Regions from separate parts of the Salinivibrio proteolyticus genome, predicted to be linked through region 2. Evidence: predicted binding sites of a transcription regulator. Region 2 holds the regulator's gene; the other holds the start of a gene.

What was found. Region 2 encodes CRP, which controls carbon source genes, mostly activating them, when cyclic AMP is high. Its sites were predicted from a motif close to TGTGANNNNNNTCACA; they were not measured.
Region 1: mlc (sugar metabolism global transcriptional regulator Mlc) is a predicted target of CRP. The motif match lies at 4,059-4,074, and genes of this name have one in related genera.

What each region holds. Positions count from the first base shown of each region.
Region 1 covers NZ_CP114584.1:1,701,266-1,707,132, forward strand. Annotated here, with positions in the region: gene N7E60_RS08060 (sigma-70 family RNA polymerase sigma factor) at 1-423, shown strand, start outside; gene N7E60_RS08065 (ChrR family anti-sigma-E factor) at 416-1,102, shown strand; gene sstT (serine/threonine transporter SstT) at 1,410-2,627, shown strand; gene mlc (sugar metabolism global transcriptional regulator Mlc) at 2,739-3,953, opposite strand; gene queE (7-carboxy-7-deazaguanine synthase QueE) at 4,218-4,883, shown strand; gene queD (6-carboxytetrahydropterin synthase QueD) at 4,960-5,322, opposite strand; gene N7E60_RS08090 (methyl-accepting chemotaxis protein) at 5,572-5,867, shown strand, end outside.
Region 2 covers NZ_CP114584.1:271,724-277,590, forward strand. Annotated here, with positions in the region: gene astA (arginine N-succinyltransferase) at 1-261, shown strand, start outside; gene astD (succinylglutamate-semialdehyde dehydrogenase) at 264-1,742, shown strand; gene N7E60_RS01305 (DUF1338 domain-containing protein) at 1,753-2,547, shown strand; gene N7E60_RS01310 (type 2 periplasmic-binding domain-containing protein) at 2,599-3,465, opposite strand; gene crp (cAMP-activated global transcriptional regulator CRP) at 3,595-4,227, opposite strand; gene N7E60_RS01320 (phosphoribulokinase) at 4,479-5,348, opposite strand; gene N7E60_RS01325 (YheU family protein) at 5,408-5,626, opposite strand; gene N7E60_RS01330 (hydrolase) at 5,774-5,867, opposite strand, start outside.

The sequences.
Region 1 (5,867 bases), 1.4 Mb from region 2:
ATGGAGCTAGTCCAAGAAACCATGTTGGTGGTGTGGCGAAAAGCCCATCTTTACAACGCCGAGAAAGGGGCGGCAACGACCTGGGTGTTTACCATCATGCGTAACATCAGCTTCGATATGCTTCGTAAGGTGCAATCGAACCGCGAAGATAATTTTAGCGACGAGATTTGGCCGATACTGGAATCCGGTCAACAAGACAATGAAACCGACTCAGGTGCTCAGCACATGATGGATCAGGAATTATTATCCTTCATTGATGAATTACCTGAAGTACAACAACAGGTGGTGCGTGGTGTGTACTTAAAGCAACTCACCCACCAAGAGCTATCGGACCAACTTAATGTTCCATTAGGGACCGTGAAGTCGCGTTTGCGACTCGGGCTCGAGAAGCTGCGCAATCATCTGGAGGTCAACAATGATTAAATATCATCCTTCTTCCGAACTGCTGGATGCCTTTGCAGCCGGCCAATTACCGACATCCATGGCGATTGCTCTCTCTGCACACGTTGAATTATGTCAACAATGCCGTGAGCATGTGAGTGCGAAAGAAGAAGCGCTAGCATTAGCCGCGTTTGAAGAGGCTGAGACCGATCACGAGTTCGCGGCAGGCACTCTGCCTTGGGACGATGATCTAGAAGCGGACATGATGAGTGCGATTTTTGACGCCCCTGAACAAGACGAGGCATCACGCATTCAAGTCGCTCGCTCTAACGAGATTCGGGTTGGAGACAAAACCTACACACTACCACGCGCACTGCAGCGTTTTAGTGATTCGAATTGGTTATCATTCGGCAAGGTGCAACGCGCTAGGCTGAATCTTGAAGAAGGCGCCACACGTGCGAGTTTCTTACATATCGACGAAGGCGGCTCGGTTCCAGCCCATACACACAAAGGCTATGAGCTGACGCTGTTACTCGATGGCACCTTTGAAGATGAAAGCGGGCAATACTCGCCGGGTGACTTTATTTTGTTGGATAGTCGACATCATCACACCCCCTCCACCAAAGACGGGTGTCTGTGTTACACGGTCGCGAATGCGCCACTGCACTTCACCAAGGGCGTAAGTAAGCTACTTAATACCGTGGGTCATGCGATTTACTAAAAATCCTTGTGCTAGTTGTTATCCTATCTTTGGCGGCGAAAGCCGCCTTTTTTTATGCTGTTCAAGACAATAAATGCGTACAAATGCTCGGCGCATTAAAACGATTTCCTCACATCTAGCGCCGTGATAACAGAATAATTACACTAAAGAAACTTTCATTTAATGCCAACTGACTGACAGAATCCCACCTAACTAGTGCAAAGTATCAATTTTCACTTTACATAGGGTGAATCAAACTGGTTTAATTCCCCACTTCTAACGATTCATTAACAGCCATTGATAAAAAACACAGTGAAGTGAGACACACATGAGTCAAACACAACTCGCCAGTATCAGCCGAGGTCACTCGTTGGTACTTCAAATCGTTATAGGTATTCTTGCTGGGGGCGTACTCGCCTATCTGTCGCCTGAGTTGGCGAGCACAGCAGGTTTACTTGGTAAGCTTTTTGTTAGCGCACTGAAAGCAGTTGCACCCATTTTGGTCTTCGTTTTGGTTGCTGCCTCTATCGCTAACCAAAAGAAAGGTCAGCGCGCCAACATGCGCCCGATTGTTTTCCTCTACCTGCTCGGCACGCTGGCGGCATCCTTGACCGCGGTTACCATGAGCTTTTTGTTTCCGACGACCTTACAGTTTGCCGCAACCGATGCAGCTGTCGCGCCACCGGAAGGCATTACCCAAGTATTAAACACCTTGCTTTTTAATATTGTCGATAACCCAGTCAACGCTCTGATGTCCGGTAACTATATCGGTATTCTCGCGTGGGCGATTGGTTTGGGCATTGCCTTACACCATGCATCAAGCGAGACCAAACGCGTCTTCTCTGACGTGTCTGAAGGCGTGTCTATGATTGTGCGCTTCGTGATCCGTTTTGCGCCCATCGGTATTTTTGGCCTTGTCGCCAACACCTTGGCACAAAGTGGTTTTGATGCGCTGCTTGGCTACATTCATTTGCTTGGCGTGCTCCTTGGCAGTATGGCAACGATCGCGTTGATCGTTAACCCACTGATCGTGTTTTATAAAACGCGCCAAAATCCGTATCCATTGGTTTTCCGCTGCCTGCGTGAAAGTGGCCTTACCGCCTTCTTTACCCGCAGCTCAGCCGCGAACATCCCTGTGAATATGCAGCTGTGCCGTAAGCTCAAGCTTGATGAAGATACTTACTCTGTCTCGATTCCACTCGGGGCAACGATCAACATGGGTGGCGCGGCAATCACCATCACGGTTCTTACACTCGCCGCGGTACATACCTTGGGAATTGAAGTGGATATTGCCACTGCAATTCTGCTTAGCATTGTTGCCGCGGTGTCTGCGTGCGGTGCCTCAGGCGTTGCAGGCGGCTCGCTCTTGCTGATCCCACTGGCGTGTAACTTGTTTGGTATCCCGCACGAAATTGCTATGGAAGTGGTCGGTGTTGGCTTTACCATTGGTGTGTTGCAAGATTCGGCAGAAACGGGGCTTAATAGCTCAACAGACGTAGTCTTTACCGCCGCAGCCTGTATGGGTGAAGAGCGTAAAAACGGATAAGCCATAAAGGGCGTTTTATCGGCACAAGGCGGATAGCGCTCCCATTCAGGCTTGACACAAAAAGCAGGTGCTTGGCACCTGCTTTTTTCGTTTATAGCCTCGTTTCTAGCTTTAGCCTTCCAGTACCTTCATGAGTAGTTTGCCGTCGTACATGGCTTGTTTCACCATCGCGGCGCCCGGCATGGTCGCTTGCGTGTAGAAATAACTTTCTTCTAGCACTAAGTTTTGGCTGTATAAGGGGATGGTTTGCGTCTTTAAGCATTCCATGATTGCTGGATAGAGCACCGATTTCGCCCGGTTAAACTCGCCGCCGAATAATATTTTTTCCGGATTAAATAAATTCACCACGATGGCGATCGCTGTCCCTAGGTGATGGCCAAGCTCTGTAATCACGCGTTGCGCCAACGCATCACCGGCGACGGCGGCATCACAAATCGCGTCGATAGTGAGGGTTTTACCGCGCAATTGACTAGGGTGCCCCTCTGCGAGCAAGGTTTCCACCTGCTCAATGACCGCGGCTAAACTTGCTACGGTTTCCAAGCAGCCATAGTTGCCACAAAAGCATCGCTTACCAAATGGCTTCACTTGAATATGACCCAGCTCACCAACATTCCCCACGCGCCCTTGGAGTACTTTTCCTTCTAGGATGATCCCAGCCCCAACGCCATTGTGAACGGCAATCAGCACCGCGCTATCTGATTCTTTCGCGTTACCAAATAACTTTTCAGCCAGCGCCCACGAGCGGGTATCATTACCCACAAAAACCGGTAATCCTGTTTCTCGATGCAGGACGGGTCCCAATGGCATATGGCTAACCTCAAAGTGCGGCATTTGAATGACCGTTCCTTGCGCACTATTCACTAAACCCGGCAACGACACCGCGATGCTTGTCACGCGATCCACCACTTCATGATGACGCGAAAAGAAGGCTTTAACGTACTCGACAACGGTCGCTAGCAAGGCCTCTTGAGGCATCACCGCCAACTCATGGCGCTCTTGTACCAGAATGTCACTGCTTAACGAGTGCAAAGCCATCGTGAGGTAACCGCGCCCTAAACGCATCGATAAGAATTGCCACCCGTCATTGTCCAGCATCAACCCAACGGCGGGTCGACCACGCATACTGGTTTCTTGAATTTGTGTTTCTTTGACAAGGTGTGCGTCCATTAGCTCACGGACAATTTTAGTAATGCTGGCAGGTGCCAGCTGGCTGCGTTTGGAGAGCTCGATGCGCGAGATAGGCCCAAAGCGGTCGATCAAGTTGTACACTGTGCCGGCATTTTTGCGCTTGATATGATCAATATGCCCCGGCTGCCCAATAATCATGCCCTGTCCTATTACTGCTGGGATCTGGCGATCCTATTCATGATGATGCGTATAATTGAATTTTTTTACTTTGCGAACTAATTGTGAAGCACAATAAGGTCGCCGCGTGATATCTATCACTTTAAGGTGTGAAAATCGCGTTTAGCCTCACGAAACCATACGATTTAGTAACTATGGTAAAAATCCAATCAATCGTGAAAAAGCAAGATCTGCGGAGGATAAATTGGCATAATGCGCCGTCGAATCGAACCGCCAGAAAGCATGATGTACCGAGTAAACGAAATTTTTGAAACTATTCAGGGAGAAGGCACATTTACTGGCGTGCCCTCCGTCTTTGTCCGCTTGCAAGGTTGCCCTGTCGGCTGCGCTTGGTGCGATACCAAGCAAACATGGGAAACCGATGATAACGATCAGCAAGACAAGATATTTATTATCGATAAGTCAGAAGACTCGCCTGCTTGGTGCTGGCTGAGTGCGAAAGATATTGCGACAGAAATCACCCAACGCTATCAGGCTAAACACATTGTGATTACTGGGGGGGAGCCTTGCCTATACGACTTGGTGCCCTTAACCGAGGCGCTAGAAGCGGTTGGGTGTCAGTGCCAAATTGAAACCAGTGGCACGTACGAGGTTAAAGCCAGTCCGCAGACTTGGGTCACGGTATCACCTAAAATCAATATGCGCGGCAAATTACCGGTACTGGCCAGTGCGATGGCGCGCGCGAACGAAATCAAACATCCTGTGGGCACCGAGAAAGACATTGCACAGTTAGATACCCTACTTGAGCACTGCCCACCGTCACCGAAGGCAACCATTGCGCTACAACCGGTCAGTCAAAAGCCGCGAGCCACCAAGCTATGTATTGATACCTGTATTGCGCGCGGCTGGCGCTTGTCGATACAAACGCACAAATATTTAAACATTGCTTAGCGCCAATGGGAGCCATCGTATTAGCCGATATGAAGTGTATCGATAAGAGGGCCGAGTGATGATACTCGGCTCTTTTTTATTCACCGCGATAAGTGCAGCCTGCGGTACAGGTTTCTTTCACCATTACCTTACTTAATAAAGGCAGGTTTGGCTTGACCTGTTGCCAAATCCAACGCGCCAACACTTCGCTGGTTGGGTTTTCCAGCCCTTCAATCTCATTGAGATAGTAGTGGTCAAGACGATCATAGATAGGCTTGAAAGCGGCTTTGATGTCAGCGAAGTCGATCACCCAGCCTGTGTGTGGGTCAACCTCTCCTTCAACATACAAACGCACCATAAACGAGTGACCGTGCAAACGCCCACACTTATGTCCTTCTGGCACATTCGGTAAGTGGTGTGCGGCCTCAAAGGTAAATTCTTTAAACAGTTCAGTTGTCATACTGCCAAATCCCATCAACAACAAGATGGCGCATGCTACTCAACTTCCCTGACCGACACAATCTCTATCCCTGAGATCAGCGCGATTATAGCCAACGCAAACCGTTGCCCGTCGCAAAGGTGCGACAATTTACGTCGATGAAATCACACATTTTATATGGGAATCGCGGCATCTGGTGAGACACGGTTTAACATAGATCTGACAGAATTCAATTGACATACATATAATTTAATAACAAACGGTTGACTCATGCGCATGACTCTCGCGAGCAAACTTCTCCTTTCGCTTTTTCTCGTCTTCGCTCTGGTGCTTGTGACCTCGTTGGCCTATCAATCACATCAGCAAAAAGCGCTGATGACCTCGATAGTCAGTGAACAAACGCTCGATAAAGCATCCAACTATTTCGATAGCCTGAATATGTTGATGCTGACCGGCACAATCAGCCAACGCAATACACTGCGTGATAAAATGCTTTCACACAAAGGTATTGAAGAGGCACGTGTTATTCGGGCAGAAGCGATCACCCGCTTTTTCGGTCCAGGCAA
Region 2 (5,867 bases):
GATGCCGGTCCAACGGTCGAGTGTTTGCGCCACAATATCGAATCGGTCCGCCATTCATTTAATGCGACTGCTAGCGTGCGTGAGCATAGCAGTGCTCAGCACTACTTAATTTCGAATACCGATTTTGCGGGCTTCCGCGCGACTGCGGCGAAAGCGGCACTTGATCCGGAAACCAATCACGTTGTGATTGCGCCAGAGGTTGCCGAAGCGCTGCAAGTTAAAGACGGCGATCGACTCCGTTTGATCGCGATGGAGGAGTAAGGATGACACATCAAACCGCAGGCCATTTGATCAATGGTGAATGGACGCCGGGTGAAGGCGACGTCATGACTTCGCTAAACCCTTTTGATAGCCGTTGTATTTGGCAAGGCAATGAAGCCACGAAACCGCAGGTTGAACAAGCGGTAAGCGCGGCACGACAAGCCTTTCTTACTTGGCGGAATACCGATTTTGCCGAGCGCCAAGCCTTGGTAGAACGCTTCGCTGAAATTGTGAAAGCCAATACCGACGATCTGGCGCGTACCATCGCTGAAGAAACCGGTAAGCCGTTTTGGGAAACCAAAACCGAAGTGGGCGCCATGGTGGGTAAAATTGCCATTTCGCTGCGCGCTTACCATGAACGTACAGGATCGCGGGAAAAAGACGTCAATGGCACGCAAGCTGTACTGCGTCATCGCCCCCTTGGTGTGATGGCAGTGTTTGGGCCGTATAATTTCCCCGGTCACTTGCCTAATGGCCATATTGTCCCGGCACTATTGGCCGGAAACAGTGTGGTTTTCAAGCCGTCTGAACTGACGCCTAAAGTGGCTGAACAAACCCTTGGCTACTGGTTAGAAGCCGGTCTACCTGCTGGGCTGATTAACTTGGTGCAAGGGGGCCGTGATACCGGCGAAGCGCTAGCACAAGCTCGAGGTATTGATGGCCTTCTATTTACCGGGAGCGCCAACACCGGACACATCCTCCATCGCCAGTTTGCCGGCCAACCGGACAAAATGCTGGCATTGGAAATGGGGGGCAATAACCCACTGGTTATCAGTGATAAACACAGTGGTGTGGATGCCACGGTTTATACCATTATTCAATCGGCTTACCTCAGTGCCGGTCAGCGTTGTACCTGTGCACGTCGTCTACTTCTTCCTGAAGGGGAGGTGGGTGACAAGATCTTGGCGCGCTTAGCGGCGTGGACTAAAACGATCCGTGTAGGCGGCCAGTTCGATGATCCGGCGCCCTTTATGGGCGCACAGATCTCTGTGGCGGCGGCTGAAGGGATCTTAGCCACTCAGCAAAAACTGATCGATCTCGGTGGCAAGCCAGTCGTGGCGTGTGAACATCGCCATGATGCCGTGATCTCGCCGGGGATCATTGATGTTAGCGGGATCGCCGAGTTACCCGATGAAGAATACTTCGGTCCTTTATTGCAGGTGCAGCGTTACACCGATATGGCTGATGCATTGACGAAAGCGAATGATACCCGCTATGGCTTATCGGCAGGCCTTATCAGTGACGACGATGGTGAATGGCAATACTTCCTTGACCATATTCGCGCCGGTATTGTAAACCGTAACCGTCAATTGACCGGTGCTAGTGGGGATGCACCATTTGGTGGTCCGGGCGCGTCGGGTAACCTGCGTCCAAGTGCTTATTATGCCGCCGATTATTGTGCCTACCCCATGGCATCGATGGAAGGCGAGCAGGTCACCTTGCCCGAGAGCTTTGCGCCGGGGATCACGCCTCTTGATTAAGGAGAACAACATGGATAGTTGCCAAGCGTTATTTGACAGATTGTGGCAAGACTACACCCAGCGTCTTTGCCCTTCTGCGCAGAAAGTGCATGGGTTGCTCGAAGAAGGCCAACCCCTGATCAATGATCATATTGCACTGCGCACCTTTGCACTGCCTAATGTGGGGCTGGACAAGCTTGCCCGTCCTTTTATTGCGTTGGGCTATGAGCCGAAAGGTGAGTATACCTTTGAAGCGAAGAAGCTCAACGCACGTCACTACGAGCATCCCGATCCCTTGATGCCGAAAGTGTTTATTAGTGAATTGATGGTGGGCCAATGCTCGACAACATTGCAATCTATCGTGCGCGACTTAGTGGCGAATGTGGATGATGATGCGCTGAAAGGGAGCGATTTTCTTCATCAAGGACGTTTGTGGGAGTTGGATTGGCAAACCTACAAGACGTTAGCGGATGAAAGTGAATATGCAGCTTGGGTGGCAGCGCATGGCTATGGGGCGAACCACTTTACCGTCAGCGTGAATCAGCTGAATAACCATGATAGCTGTCAAGCGGTCAACGATACCTTGCGCCAAAATGGGTTTACCATTAACGAATCTGGCGGGGAGGTCAAAGGGGATGCGTCAGTCTTTTTGGAGCAATCCTCGACGATGGCTGATCGCGTGCCGGTGCAATTTAGCGATGCACGCCATGATATTCCGGGTGGTTTCTACGAGTTTGCGAAACGGTATCCGCTTCCGGACGGTGAACTTTATCAAGGTTTTGTCGCCGCCTCGGCTGATAAAATCTTTGAAAGTACGCATCAATAGTGGCGAGAGACGAAAAGGAGAGCGATGCTCTCCTTTTTTAGTTGGCGGTGTTTAGCGACTTTCAATATCGAGCCAGAATGTATCGTCAATTGCCTGAGTCTCATTACTCAGATGTGGGTTGTCGACCCGAATAAAGGTGCGCTCACCAATATTGGCTTTCTCAAAGGTCTCTTTTACCAGAGGGGCATTCTCAAAAAATTCGATGAAGGATCCGTCTTGATAGGCGGCCGCAAAGGCATCGTTGAGCATGGTCGCTACCTCTGGGTTTTGGGGCGATACAAACAAGAACATTGGGAAGCGATAGATCAGCATTAAGTGCGGATCAACCAACAGATTTGTATATTGAGGTCGCTCTGCCAGCTCGCTAAAAGGTTCGATAAGCGCACGCGGGAAGAGGTCGGCCCGTCCGGTATCGACGCCTTTAAAGATATTCTCAAAGCTTGAGATTTCTCGAACCCGAAATCCCGCCGACTGCAAGACCTTCACATCCGCCCAGCCTTGCCCTTGGATCATGGTCAGACTATTGAGCCCTGCTTGGTCACTGATTTGTGCAAGCTTGGGTTCGGTGGCTTGATTGGTAATGAACAAGCGATGGCCTAATAGACCCCGAAAGACTGGATAACGGATGGGAAGTAACTCTGACTCAAGGGTACGGTCGGCCCCGAGCCAATCTACCGTCAGTCGTCCTTGTTTTAGCATTTCCACTTTACGAGACTGAGAGCCAATTTGGCCTTGAAAGGCCTGTAAAGTGACAGACTCACCCGATTTTTCCGCTAAAAACTCAATCAAGTCGATAGCGTATAAATCGAGGGCAGAGCCAGCCCGTGGTTCTGGATGGACAATGGTGATATTCGCCGCAGCAGTTGAAGAAACCGCCGCGAGTAGCAATGCAGCAAGGGTTTGACGTAAGCTTCTCATAAACGACATCCTGTTAATCAGTTGTTAGATGGGTCGTTTCTGAAGTGTAGAACTTAGGTAATGAGTTTCCAGTCAATAAAAATAAAAAAACCGACGCAAAAGCGCCGGTTTTGTCGCAACACGCGAGGATTAGCGTGTGCCGTAAACCACAATGGTTTTACCGTGAGCTGAGATAAGGTTCTGCTCTTCCAGCATTTTAAGGATACGCCCAACCGTCTCACGCGAACAGCCAACAATCTGACCAATCTCTTGACGCGTGATCTTGATTTGCATGCCGTCAGGGTGAGTCATGGCGTCAGGTTGCTTCGCCAAGTTCAGTAGGGTTTGCGCAATGCGGCCGGTCACGTCCAGGAAGGCAAGGTCTCCCACTTTCTGGCTGGTCACTTGCAGGCGACGCGCCATCTGAGAGGATAGACGCATCAAAATGTCTGGGTTAACTTGGATCAGCTGGCGGAATTTCTTGAATGAAATTTCTGCCACTTCGCAAGGTGATTTCGCACGTACCCATGCGGTGCGCTCTTGGTCCTCTTCGAACAGACCAAGTTCGCCGATGAAGTCACCTTGGTTAAGGTAAGACAGGATCATCTCCTTGCCTTCTTCATCTTTGATTAGTACGGCCACAGAACCTTTCACGATGTAGTACAAGGTCTCCGCCTTTTCCCCTGCATGGATCAGAGTACTTTTGGACGGGTACTTGTGAATATGACAATGTGAAAGGAACCACTCGAGTGTAGGGTCTGTTTGAGGTTTTCCTGGAACCATATAACTTATTTCCTCTGCATGTGTTGCCCGGCAACGACGTCCTGTCTTTGTCTGAATGGAAACCCATCAGTCCAATGCACAGAATACGAGGTCTTGGCGCAGGCTACAAGCTCACTGTATGTTAACAAGAGTGTATCTTTTTTCTATCTGGATTTCTTGATTTTGATCTAAGCCAACCGCCTAAAAAATCGGCAAAAATGTGGCTAAGATCACGACCTGAGAAGTAATACACGTTAAGTGCGCTACGGCGGTTAACCTATCTTGCCTTTCTCAATCAACTGTTGGATCAAGGGGCGAATAATCAGCTCCATCGCAAATCCCATTTTACCGCCGGGCACGACCAGCGTGTTGTGCCGAGACATAAAGGCGCCACTGATCATTTGCAGTAAATAAGGAAAATCGACGTTCTTCATGCCACGAAAGCGGATCACAACAAAGCTTTCGTCGAGTGAAGGGATCCCTTTTGCATTCAGCGGGTTGGATGTGTCTACGGTCGGGACACGTTGGAAGTTAATATGTGTGCGAGAAAACTGCGGCGTAATGTAGTGTAAATAATCATCCATGGAGCGCACGATCGAGTCCGTGACAGCCTCGCGGGAATGGCCTCGGTCGCGCGTATCGCGGACAAACTTTTGAATCCACTCCAAGTTAACGATAGGCACCATGCCGATCAGTAAATCAACATGTTGGGCGACATTGACGTCACCATCCACCACCCCGCCATGCAAGCCTTCATAAAATAATACGTCGGTATTTTCAGGCAGATCTTGCCAGGGGGTGAAAGTGCCCGGCATTTGGTTATAAGGCACGGCTTCATCAAAGGTGTGTAGATAACGACGGTATTTACCTGTGCCTTGTTCGCCATATTCTTTAAAAAATTGCTCAAGGCGTGGGAAATCGTTGGCCGTGGGACCAAAGTAGCTAATATGACGACCTTGTTCACGGGCTTTACGGATCTCAACATCCATTTCTGGCCGCGTGAAGCGGTGAAAGCTATCGCCCTCTAACCAAGAGGCTTTGATGTTCATCATATTGAACATCTTACGAAACGCTTCGGAGGTCGTGGTTGTGCCTGCGCCGGATGAACCGGTCACAGCGATGATTGGGTGTTTAGCCGACATGACGAGCCCTGTCATTGATCAGTCTGAATTTACACCGCAGCCCACAAGGGGAGGCGGTGTTACGGTCTGAGATCGCGCTGACGACGAATATCCACTGTCTCATGCAGCTCAGAGTATACAATCACGGCGTCGCCGGATTTTAATTGTTCACGCACTTGTTCAACTTTCTCAGCAAAGCTGACTTCCTGCTCACCGTAATCTGTCCCTTCCCGCAACACAAAGTGTTCAATTAAATTGGTCAAGGTCTCGGCTGGCACAGATTGCCATGGAACCATCATACTACATCACCTTTTGCTGACATCGGGATGGCACGGACGCCATCTCCATGCTTAGGTTGTGAATTAGCTCCCATTTTACCGAATTATGCGTGTAGGTGCAGTGTGTCTATGTCGATTTAGTCACAATTTATCGTGACGATTGGGGCATCAGGTGTCGAGTTGCTCAGCTATCCACGCGGGCACTGCCTCTTCCAACCATAAACGCGGTGCACGCCAATGGCCAGTGACAAACCCAACATGT